Rhodobium gokarnense: one gene and its partner. The protein of the gene in region 1 interacts with the protein of each later gene in a pairwise test. Links are inferred from orthologs where the notes say so. Each region holds a gene or a part of one and is shown in the gene's direction. Other genes may lie near its edges. The genes, in order: hfq and rho.

Region 1 (5,824 bases):
CGGGGCCCCGCGGAACCGCGCGGCCCGCCCGGCGTTGTCGCTTTCCTGTTCCTGCGCTGTTTCGTGCGCCCCTTTAACCCGCTAAAAGGGCAGGAGCAAAAAGCGCGAAAGGCGCCGTCCATGAGAGTCGCAACCCCATGAGAGTCATTGTCTGCGGAGCCGGCCAGGTCGGCTACGGCATCGCCGAAAAGCTCGCGGCCGAGCAGAACGACGTCACCGTCATCGATTCCTCGCCCGAACTGATCAACCGCATCCGCGAGGCGCTCGACGTGCGCGGCTTCGTCGGCCACGGCGCCCATCCGGACGTGTTGTCCCAGGCCGGCGCCGACCAGGCCGACATGATCATCGCCGTCACCCTCTACGACGAGGTCAACATGGTCGCCTGCCAGGTCGCGCACTCGCTGTTCGCGGTGCCGACCAAGGTCGCCCGGGTGCGCGCCCAGAGCTATCTGCAGCCGCACTGGCAGGACCTGTTCTCCCGCGACCACATGCCGATCGACGTCATCATCTCGCCGGAGATCGAGGTCGGCGAGATGGTGCTGCGGCGCCTCGCCCTGCCGGGCGCTGTGGAGACCGTGCGCTTTGCCGACGACAAGGTCGTCGTCGTCGGCGTCGTCTGCGAGCCGGACTGCCCGATCGTCGACACGCCGATTCGCCAGCTCACCGAGCTGTTTCCCGATCTCGGCGCCGTCGTCGTCGGCATCTTCCGCGGCAACACCCTGTTCGTGCCGCATATCAACGACGCCATGCTGGAAGGCGACCTCGTCTATGTCGCCGCGCGCCGCGAGCAGGTGGCGCGGACACTCGGCATCTTCGGCCACGAGGAACCGGAGGCGAACCGGGTGGTGGTCGCCGGCGGCGGCAATATCGGGCTCTACGTCGCCAAGGCCCTGGAACAGCGCCACGCCGGCTCCAAGGTCAAGATCATCGAGGCCTCGCGCGAGCGCGCCATCGACATCGCCGACGGCCTGAAGCGCACGGTGATCCTGCACGGCAGCGCCCTCGACCAGGCGATCCTCACCGAAGCGGACGTGCGCCACGCCGACACCATGATCGCGCTGACCAATGACGACGAGGCCAACATCCTGACCAGCGTCATGGCCAAGAAGCTCGGCTGCCGGCGCAATCTCTGCCTCATCAACAACACCAGCTACCACGCCTTTGCCCGCGCCCTCGGCATCGACGCCCACATCAATCCGCGCGCCGTCACCGTCTCCAAGGTGCTGCGCCACGTCCGCCGCGGCCGCATCCGCGGCGTCCACTCGCTGCAGAACGGCAGCGCCGAGGTGATCGAGGCCGAGGCGCTGGAGACCTCGCCGCTGGTCGGCAAACCCTTGCGCGAACTCGACGTTCCCGACGGCATCCGCATCGGCGCCATCTACCGCGCCGGCAACGTCATCATCCCGCGCGGCGACACCCAGATCCTCGCCAACGACCGGGTCGTCATCTTCACCGTCGGCGGCCGGGTGCGCCAGGTCGAGCGCATGTTCCGCGTCAGCCTCGAGTTCTTCTAGGATCCGGGCATGGCCGGTTCATGAGCGGTATCCTCTATCATTTCGCGCTCGTCCTCACCGGCATCGCCGTGGCGCTGCTCCTGCCGGTGGCCGTCGCCGCCAGCTATGGCGAGACGGTCGCACTCGTCGATTTCGGCCTGACCGCCGCGCTCACCTCCGTCGTCTCCGTCTCCGCGGCCATCGCGCTTACCGGGCGCGAGCGCCGGCTGGTCCACAAGAACGGCTATATCCTCCTCATCATGGTCTGGGCCCTGGTGCCGGCGATCGCCGCGATCCCGGTGGTGCTGATCACCGGGCTGGCTCCGATCGATGCCTATTTCGAGACGGTCTCGGGACTGACGACGACCGGCGCCACGGTCTTCAAGACGCTCGATCCGCTGCCGCGCGCGGTCATCTTCTGGCGCGCCGAGCTGCAATGGATCGGCGGCTTCCTGACGCTTCTGTCCATCGTGCTGATTCTCGCGCCGGCCGGGGTCGGCGGGCTTCCGGGCCGCCAGATCCGCCTGCTGGAGACCAGTGAGCGCACCGACATCAGCCGCGCCACCCAGATCGTTCTGGACACCGCAACGGCCTATGGCGCCGCCACCTTCATCTGCTTCGTCGGCCTCTTCGTCATCGGCGCGCCGGCCTTCGACGCCTTCTGCCTGACCTTTTCCACCGTCTCAACCGGCGGCTTCATGCCGCGCGACGGCGACCTGTCGGTCTATGGTCTGCCGGCGCTGGAAGTCTGGCTCGCCGTTTTCATGGTCATCGGAGCGACCAGCATCCTGTGGCACCGTATGGTGCTGCAGCGCCGCTTCCAGCTCCTGAAGGAGCACCGGGAGAGCTATATCCTGATCGCCGGAATCCTCGTCCTCGGCGTGCTGACGGCCGCGGTGCTGTTTCAGGCCGCCGGCTCGGCGAGCGTGCTGTCGCCGCTGTCGGCCCTGCGCGAGGGGCTGGTGACGGCCGCCTCGATGATCTCGACGACCGGCTACGAGACCCGCACCGGCGGCCTCGCGCTGTTGCCGTTGCCGCTGGTGCTGATGGTCATCTTCATCGGCGGCAGCGCCTTTTCCACCGCCGGCGGCATCAAGGCCTACCGGTTCGGCGCCATGGCCACCCAGTCGGCCCGCGAGCTGACGCGGCTGCTCTATCCGCACGGCATCCGGCCGGCGAAATTCGGCAGCCAGCCCTACGACATGCAGCTCATGAAGGCGATCTGGAGCCATTTCGTGGTCACGGTCATGGTCCTCGGCATCATCACCCTCGTCGTCGCCGGCGAGGCCATCGACTACGAGAACGCGCTCCTGGCGACGGCCGCGACCTTTTCCAATATCGGCCCGGTCTATGAGAGCCAGTGGCAGACCGGCGTGCGCCACTGGCAGCTCTTTGAGGAGTTCGGCGTCATCGCCAAGCTCGCCCTGTGCCTGACCATGATCGCCGGGCGCCTGGAAATGCTCGCGCTCCTGGGCGCGGTAAACGGTCTCATCTGGTTGCGCAGGTGACGGGAATGGCTGTAAAACTGCGGCAAATCGGGCTGCGGACGGAAAACCTGCGCGTGTAGCTTGAATTTATGCGGCATTTGCGTTTGCATTTCATAAAATAATCGTAGTTTCATTCCAGCGATGCGTCGCCTATGATTTGCTATGCTCGCAGGTGACCGATGCCCGCTTGCGGCAATATTGTTCGTCGGCATGGCTTCCGGCGGCAGAACGACAGAGAACGGACGCAACGTCCGAAGAAAGACAAAAGGCAATAACAACAATGGCGGACCGCGGACAGAATCTCCAGGACACCTTCCTGAACAATGTACGCAAGAACAAGATCCCCCTGACCATCTTCCTGGTCAACGGCGTGAAGTTGCAAGGGGTGGTTACCTGGTTCGACAATTTCTGTGTCCTGTTGAGGCGAGACGGGCATTCCCAGCTCGTCTACAAGCACGCTATTTCGACGATCATGCCGAATCAGCCCGTTCAGCTTTTTGAACCGGGCGAGGAAACGGGCGAAAAGGCCGCTGACTGATTGAAGCCGCAAGACGGGCAGGGCGGGGCCGAGACTCCACCGGCTGGTGAGCAGGTGGCGAGAGATCCCGTGCGCGCGCTCGTGCTCGAACCGGAGCTGACCCATCGCAAGGGCGCCCCGGGACGCGGCGAGGCCGCTCTGACGGAGCGTTCGCCCGAGGGCCGGCTGGCCGAGACCGTGGGCCTTTCCGAGGCGATCGCGCTCGACGTAATCGGCGCCTCGGTCGTGCGCGTCGCCGAGCCGAAACCGGCAACCCTGTTCGGCTCCGGCAAGGTGGAGGAGATCGGCCTTGCCGTGCGCATGGACGACATCGGCCTCGTCATCGTCGACCACGCCCTTTCGCCGATCCAGCAGCGCAATCTGGAAAAGGCCTGGAACGCCAAGATCCTCGACCGCACCGGCCTGATTCTCGAAATCTTCGGCGAGCGGGCGCGGACCAAGGAAGGCCGCCTCCAGGTCGAGCTGGCGCATCTCAATTACCAGAAGAGCCGGCTCGTACGCTCCTGGACCCACCTGGAGCGCCAGCGCGGCGGCTTCGGCTTCCTTGGTGGCCCCGGCGAGACCCAGATCGAGGCCGACCGGCGGCTGATCCAGGAACGCATCACCCGGCTGGAAAAGGACCTGCAGCAGGTCAAGCGCACCCGCGGCCTGCACCGCAAGGCGCGCAAGAAGGTGCCGCGGCCCGTCGTCGCGCTGGTCGGCTACACCAATGCCGGCAAGTCGACCCTCTTCAACCGGCTGACCGATGCCTCGGTCATGGCCGAGGACCTTTTGTTCGCGACCCTCGACCCGACCCTGAGGCGCGTCGAGCTTCCCGGCGGCATGGAGGTGGTGCTGTCCGACACCGTCGGCTTCATCTCCGACCTGCCGACGCATCTCGTCGCCGCCTTCCGGGCAACGCTGGAAGAGGTCATCTCGGCCGACATCGTGCTGCATATCCGCGACATCAGCCATCCGGAGACCGAGGCCCAGGCGACCGACGTCGCCGACACCCTCGATGCGCTCGGCATCGACGCCCGGGACACCAGCCACGTCATCGAGGTCTGGAACAAGATCGACCTTCTGGCACCCGACCAGCGCCAGCGGATGCTGGACCGGGCGGAGGAGGGCGGTCCTTACCCCGTGTCCGCACTCACCGGCGAGGGCATCGAGCCGCTGCTGGCCGAGATCGCGCGGCGGCTGACCGCAAACCGCCAGGTGCTGCGGCTGACCCTGCCGCCGAGCGACGGTGCGCTGCTCGCCTGGCTCTATCGCAGTTGCGAGGTCCTGGAGCGCGACGACGGCGAGGAGGGCATCCACCTCACCATCCGCATTCCGCCGAAATACGCCGACGAGGTGCGCCGGCGCTGCGCCGCCTACGTCGACGGCCGCATGCGCACGCAGGAAGCCGAACAATCACTTTAAGTGTTGTTTTTATAACTCTGTTTTCTAACGCGTTATGTTCTATGCGTTCTTAGGCTTCTTGGCCGCTTGCCAGAGCGCTTCCATCTCCTCTAACGTGGCGTCCTCGGGCGTTTTTCCCGCGTCCTTCAGGCCGGCCTCGATGTGCCGGAACCGGTCGCGGAACTTGTCGTTCGTGCCCCTCAGCGCCTTTTCCGGATCGACGTCCAGGTGCCGGGCGAGATTCGCGACGACGAAGAGGAGGTCGCCGACTTCCTCCTCGATGCGCTCCTGGACGGGCTCGCTTGCTGCCATTTCCGCTTCCAGCTCGCCCAGTTCCTCGTGCAGCTTGGCGATGACGGCCCGGACGTCGTTCCAGTCGAAGCCGACGCGGCCGGCGCGCTGCTGCAGCTTGACGGCGCGGGTGAGCGCGGGCAGGGCGACGGTCACGTCATCGAGGATGCTGCGCGTTGCCGCATCGCCGTGACGCTCGGCCTTTTCGCGTTTTTCGACCGCCTTGATCGCCTCCCACTGGGCCTTCGACATGCCGGAGGTGCGCGCCTCCGCATCGCCGAAGACATGCGGGTGCCGGCGCACCATCTTGCGGTTCACCGCCAGCACCACATCGCTGAAATCAAAGCTCTTTTCTTCCTCCGCCATGCGCGCATGGAAGACCACCTGGAGGAGCAGGTCGCCAAGCTCGTCGCAAAGATCGCCGCGGTCGCCGCGATCGATCGCGTCGGCCACCTCATAGGCTTCCTCGATGGTGTAGGGGGCGATGGTGGAGAAATCCTGCTCCAGGTCCCAGGGACATCCGGTGCCCGGCGTCCTCAGCGCCGCCATGATTTCCAGAAGGCGTGAAATGTCCCGCGAGGGCTCCATGGCAAAGGCTCCGGATTTTTGTCGGACGGAAGGGGTGCAACGAA
Region 2 (5,982 bases), on another replicon or contig:
CACGTTGACGCAGGGAAGGCCGAGCTCCAGGCAGCGGTTTTCCAGGCGGGCGGCGATCTCCAGATCCATGACGGTATAAAGGACGATTCCCGGCGCATGTTCCAATTCCACCAGCACCCGGTCGAGGGCGCGGTCGGAGCGGATCATCGGATAAACGTGCTCCACGGGCTGGGTTTCGCGGTACTGCACGCCGGCGGCGCGGGCCACCGTCATCAGCGTCTCGCCCGTGGAATCGGACACCAGGTGGAGATGGAAGTAGTCGAGATTGTTGCGCACGCCTTCATCCCCAGCGCTGTGAACAAAATCCGGAAAACCGCGTGACGGGCGCGGCGGGTGGAGCGGCGGGCGGGACAGCCCGTCGGGTTTTCAACAAAACCGCTCGCGGGAAAAAGGACAAGCCCGCAGCGGTGAAAAGCGGGGATCGGGGACCGGCTTTCCCCGGCCGTCAACCCGGAGTTTTCCGAAATAGCGCCGCCATCCCTTTGAATGCCATATGGCACGCGGTCCTGTCCCCGAACTTAACAGGCTCCGGGGTTTTGCGACCCTATGGCGCAAGGCGTCCCCGGAAAAAACTGTATCGTATGTGGATGATGCTTTATCCCGATAATCCACGCGCAAACAACAAAATCAGTCTGGATTCTAGACTCTATTAGAGGATCGCCGTGGATTATCGCAGTCAGGAAAACACCCGCACCGAGCGCCGGATCGTCCAGGCTCTGGATGGCAGGACACTGTCGCCGCCACCCATCTGGATGATGCGCCAGGCCGGACGCTATCTCTCCGAATACAAGGCGACGCGGGCCGAGGCCGGCAGCTTCCTCGATCTTTGCTACAACCCGGAGCTGGCTTGTGAAGTGACGCTGCAGCCGATCCGGCGTTACGGCTTCGATGCGGCGATCCTGTTCTCCGACATTCTCGTCATTCCCGATGCGCTCGGTCAGCCTGTGCGCTTTGAAGAGGGGATCGGTCCGATCCTGGAGCCGATCGGCCTTGAGGCGGCGGCAAAGCTCGACCCGGGCGTGGTGACGGAAAAGCTGGCACCGGTGCTCGATGCCGTCGGGCTCATTCGCGCCAACCTGCCGTCGGAGACGACGCTTCTGGGCTTTTGCGGCGCGCCCTGGACGGTTGCCACCTATATGGTCGCCGGCCGCGGCTCGTCCGACCAGGCACCGACGCGGCGAATCGCCTTTTCCGATAGCGCCGGCTTCGACCGGCTGATCGACCGGCTGGTGGAAGCCTCGATCCGCTATCTCGTTGCCCAGTTCGAGCGCGGGGCCGATGCGGTTCAGGTCTTCGACAGTTGGGCCGGGGCGCTCGACGAGGAAGGGTTCGAGCGCTGGGCGGTGGAGCCGATGCGGCGTATTGTCGCCGGCGTGCGGGCGGAAGTGCCGGGTGCCCGGATCATCGGCTTTCCGAAGGGCGTCGGCATGTTCCTGGAGCGCTATGTGGATGTGACCGGCGTCAACGCGGTCGGCCTCGACTGGTCGGTGCCGCTCGATTTCGCCAAGAACCTGCAGAAGACCTGTGCGGTGCAGGGCAATCTCGATCCGATGCGGCTGGTTGCCGGCGGCGAGGCGCTGAAATCCGGTATCCGCCGGGTGGTGGATGCGCTCGGCTCGGGACCCTTCATCTTCAATCTCGGGCACGGGGTGACGCCGGACACGCCGGTGGAGAATGTTGCGGAAATGGTCGCGCTGGTGCGCGGCGAGGCGGTTTGACCAGAGGACATTGACAACCTTCGCCCCGGACCGGGCGGAGGAAATGGACAAAATGGCTTTTCCGGCGGCTCGGCGAGCCGCGGTCGGTGTCCGTACCAATTGAGCAAAAGGGGCGTTCGACGGTGTTCGACGATCTTTATTCCTGGCAGAAGACACTGCACATCATTTCGATCATTGCCTGGATGGCGGCGTTGTTTTACCTGCCTCGGCTTTATGTTTATCACACCATGGTGCCCGTTGGCTCCGATCAGTCCGAACTCTTCAAGGTAATGGAGCGGAAGCTTCTTCGGATGATCGGCAATCCGGCGATGATTTCAAGCTGGATATTCGGCTTGTGGATCGCGTGGGATATGGATTACTATTTCGATGTCTGGTTTATTCTTAAGTTTATCTTTGTCGCGCTGTTGACCTGGTACCATATGTGGCTCGGAAAGCTCAGAAAGGCCTTCGCGGCCGATGCCAACGAGCATTCCGAACGTTTTTACCGGATGATCAATGAAATCCCGACCTTGATCATGATCGTTGCGGTAATCCTCGTCATCTTCAAGCCGTTCTGAAACTTCAGGCCGTTCCGGTCGCTCCGGGTCGAGAAGCGGCCCGGATGCACCCATTGGTTATATTACCACGGGTCTTGTCGGCTTCGGCCGAAGCGACTATGTTCCCAATAACCTCTCTGAAAGACAGGCGGGCGCCCGGGCTATATGCGACGAGGCGCCGAGGTTCGGCGAGCGATCGAACCTAAGATCTGTCGAATTTTCCCAAACCCTCAAAAGCAAGCGACGTCTTCAACCGTCGCGGTCCCAAGGAATCTCAACCCCATGCGGGAAATCAAACTTCAGGAATTGAAGGCGAAGACGCCGACCGATCTGGCTGCCTTCGGCGAAGAGCTCGAAGTCGAAAATGTCAGCACCATGCGCCGCCAGGAGCAGATGTTCGCGATCTTGAAGCAGCTCGCGGCGAATGACGTGGAGATCATCGGCGAAGGCGTCGTGGAAGTGCTGCAGGACGGCTTCGGCTTCCTGCGCTCGCCGGACGCCAACTATTTGCCCGGTCCGGACGATATCTATGTGTCGCCGTCGCAGATCCGGCGGTTCTCATTGAAGACCGGCGATACGGTCGAAGGCCAGATCCGCAGCCCGAAGGAGGGCGAACGCTATTTCGCGCTCCTCAAGGTCAACACGATAAATTTCGAGGATCCGGACAAGACCCGCCACAAGGTCCATTTCGACAATCTGACGCCGCTCTATCCGGACGAGCGGTTCCACATGGAAACGGAAGATCCGACGCGCAAGGACAAGTCGGCGCGGGTGATCGACCTGACCTCGCCGCTCGGCAAGGGCCAGCGCGGACTGATCGTGGCACCGCCGCGCACCGGTAAGACGGTGCTTCTCCAGAACATCGCCCACTCCATCACCAGCAACCACCCGGAATGCTACGTCATCGTCCTTCTGATCGACGAGCGGCCGGAAGAAGTCACCGACATGCAGCGCTCCGTTCGCGGCGAGGTCATTTCCTCGACCTTCGACGAGCCGGCGGCGCGGCACGTGCAGGTGGCCGAGATGGTGATCGAAAAGGCCAAGCGCCTGGTCGAACATGGCCGCGACGTGGTGATTCTTCTCGACTCCATTACCCGGCTCGGGCGCGCCTACAACACCGTCGTGCCGTCCTCCGGCAAGGTGCTGACCGGCGGTGTCGATGCCAACGCCCTGCAGCGGCCGAAGCGGTTCTTCGGCGCGGCGCGTAATATCGAGGAAGGCGGCTCGCTGACGATCATCGCGACGGCCCTCATCGATACCGGCAGCCGCATGGACGAGGTGATCTTCGAGGAGTTCAAGGGCACGGGTAACTCCGAAATCATCCTCGACCGCAAGGTGGCGGACAAACGCGTGTTCCCGGCGATCGACATCCAGCGCTCCGGCACCCGCAAGGAAGAGCTGCTGGTCGATCCCAAGCAGCTCAAGAAGATGTACGTGCTGCGCCGCATCCTCAATCCGATGGGCACGGTCGACGCCATCGAGTTCCTGCTCGACAAGCTGAAGCAGACGAAGAACAACGACGAGTTCTTCGACTCCATGAACACCTAAAGCGCCAAATCCGGGTCGCGCGGCATGTATGTCCTGAAACCGGGCATCAAGCGCGATCCGGAACGCCGCTGGGCCCTTCCCGACCGGATATTCTTCGGCTTTGGCGCCTGCCATATCCTGGCGGGCGTTTTTCTGCGCCGTTCGCCGCTGGCGGGTTTTTACGGTGAGCGCGTTGTGCCCGACGAGGGCTTTTCCGGAAACCATATTTTTGTCACGGACGGGACGGTTGCCTTCGACTTCCACGGCTATGTGCTGCGCGAGCGTCTTGTTGCTCATCACTGCAATTGCTGGCGCCGGCAGCAGGCGGGATGGCACGGCCGCATGGAGCGCGTCGATTTCGATCTCCTCGACACGGCCGACCTGAACCGGCGCAAGATGCTCGGGCCGGACCAGTATTTCGGCGACGCCGTTGCGCGAGCCGAACGTTTCCTCGCGCGAGTCGACCACGCCAAGAGGTATGAAAAAGCGGCCGGCTCGGGCGGTTGCGACGCCTAATGTTTCACGTGAATCGTTTTCAGAAGAGCATCCGGATCCGTCACTGGCGGACCGCAGCGGTCGTCGTGGCAGACATAGGCGGTCTCCTTGTCGTCGATCGGCGTCTTGCCGGCGGCCGGGTGCGAGGGCGGCAGGGATGCAGTCGATTCGGTGACGAAAGGAACGACGTTGAGATGGTCGCAGCGGCGGACGGCCTCGACCATCGGCGAGACCTCGCCTGGCATTCCGCCGACGATGACGACGGAAACCGGATCGAGCCGGAAGTCAAAGGCATTCAACAGTGCCGCCGTCATGAAGACGTTCTTGGCGATGTCCTCGGCAAAGATGGAGAGGATGCCGTCCGCACGCTGGCGGTAGATATCGTTGCCGGTCAGAGTCCAGAGTTTTACCAGGGCCTTGGCGGCGACTGCATTGGCGTTGGGCGTTGCCTCGTCGGCCGATGATTTCGGCCTGAGGATCAGGTCGTCGGCGTCGTCGGCCGTGAGGAAATAGCCACCGGCATCCCTGTCCGCATAATGCTGTTCCAGGTTCTCCGCGCGGGCGACGGCATCCTGGAGATAGGCGTCTTCGCCGGTTGCCTCGTAAAGAGTGAGGGCGGCCTCGCAGATTGCCGCGTGGTCGGAGGCAAGGCCCGGATAGACGAGTTTCCCGGCGCACCAGCTATGGCCAAGGCGACCGTCCTTCACCATCGATTCGGAGATGAAACGGTAGGCGGACATCGCCCGTTCCAGCCAGACCGGTTCGTCGAAGACGGTGGCGGCGCGGGCAAGGGCGGAGATGGCAAGGCCGTTCCAGTCGGCAAGCACCTTGTCGTCGCGGGCCGGGGGGATGCGGCCTGCGCGATCTTCGAACAGCCGCTGGCGAAGGATCGTCAGCCGCTCGTCCGTTTCCGCATCGTCGGTGCCGGGTGTGTTCAGCCGGTTGAGGACGACCTTTCCTTCCCAGTTGCCGCCGGGCATGGCGTCGTAAAGGTCGCAGAAAAAGCCGCCGTCGTCCTCGCCGAGGAGGGTCAGGATTTCGCCCCGGGTCCAGACATAGAACCGGCCCTCCTCGCCTTCGGAATCCGCATCGAAGCTGGCGGCGAACGCTCCGCAGTCGAGTGTCATCTCCCGTTGCATCCACGCGACGGTTTCCGTGATGCGGCGGCGGAAGAGGTCGTCGCCGGTCTCAAGCCAGGCGGACGTCATCAGCGAGACGAGCTGGGCATTGTCGTAGAGCATCTTTTCGAAATGGGGGACAAGCCAGCGGTCGTCGACGGAGTAGCGGGCGAAACCGCCGCCGAGATGATCGTAGATGCCGCCCTGGGCGATCCGGCGCAGCGCCAGGAGGACGGCATCGCGCATTTCCATGTTTCCCGTGCGCCGATAGGCCCGCCAGAGAAGCTCGAAGACGGAGGCGTTGGGGAATTTCGGCGCGCCCTTGGTGCCGCCATTGACCGGGTCCATGACGCCGAGAAGGCCCTCGGCGGCCTTGTCGAGGACGCCCGGATGAAGGCTCGAGCCTGTTTCTGTGCGTGCGGAAATGTGGGCGACGATGGCGCTCTGGTTGGCTTCCACCTTGTCCGGTTCGTCGCGGACGATGCGCGCGATCTCTTCCAGCACAGTGACGAAGCCCGGCCGGCCGAAGCGCGCCGTCTTCGGAAAATAGGTGCCGCCCCAGAACGGCTCCCCCTTCGGCGTCAGGAA

What was found.
Region 2: the proteins of hfq (region 1) and rho interact in binary tests that used the Escherichia coli proteins (3 or more experiments, as listed by UniProt). The link is inferred for Rhodobium gokarnense from one-to-one orthologs.

The regions. Positions count from the first base shown.
Region 1 is NZ_JAOQNS010000004.1:409,932-415,755, reverse strand. The notes cover bases 2,106-4,889. They hold hfq (RNA chaperone Hfq), read left to right. Parts: upstream 2,106-3,260; coding sequence 3,261-3,518; downstream 3,519-4,889. Other genes in these bases: hflX (GTPase HflX), read left to right, coding at 3,573-4,889; M2319_RS09555 (TrkH family potassium uptake protein), read left to right, coding at 2,106-3,001. Outside these bases: Trk system potassium transporter TrkA, read left to right, coding at 138-1,514; more of M2319_RS09555, read left to right, coding at 1,535-2,105; more of hflX, read left to right, coding at 4,890-4,922; mazG (nucleoside triphosphate pyrophosphohydrolase), read right to left, coding at 4,962-5,780. UniProt on the Escherichia coli protein: RNA chaperone that binds small regulatory RNA (sRNAs) and mRNAs to facilitate mRNA translational regulation in response to envelope stress, environmental stress and changes in metabolite concentrations.
Region 2 is NZ_JAOQNS010000008.1:155,842-161,823, reverse strand. Bases 1,728-4,669 are described here. They hold rho (transcription termination factor Rho), read left to right. Parts: upstream 1,728-2,536; coding sequence 2,537-3,802; downstream 3,803-4,669. Other genes in these bases: M2319_RS14975 (thioredoxin domain-containing protein), read right to left, coding at 4,294-4,669; M2319_RS14980 (hypothetical protein), read left to right, coding at 3,827-4,297; M2319_RS14990 (CopD family protein), read left to right, coding at 1,901-2,275. Also shown: M2319_RS15000 (pyruvate, water dikinase regulatory protein), read right to left, coding at 1-276; hemE (uroporphyrinogen decarboxylase), read left to right, coding at 663-1,718; more of M2319_RS14975, read right to left, coding at 4,670-5,982. UniProt on the Escherichia coli protein: Facilitates transcription termination by a mechanism that involves Rho binding to the nascent RNA, activation of Rho's RNA-dependent ATPase activity, and release of the mRNA from the DNA template.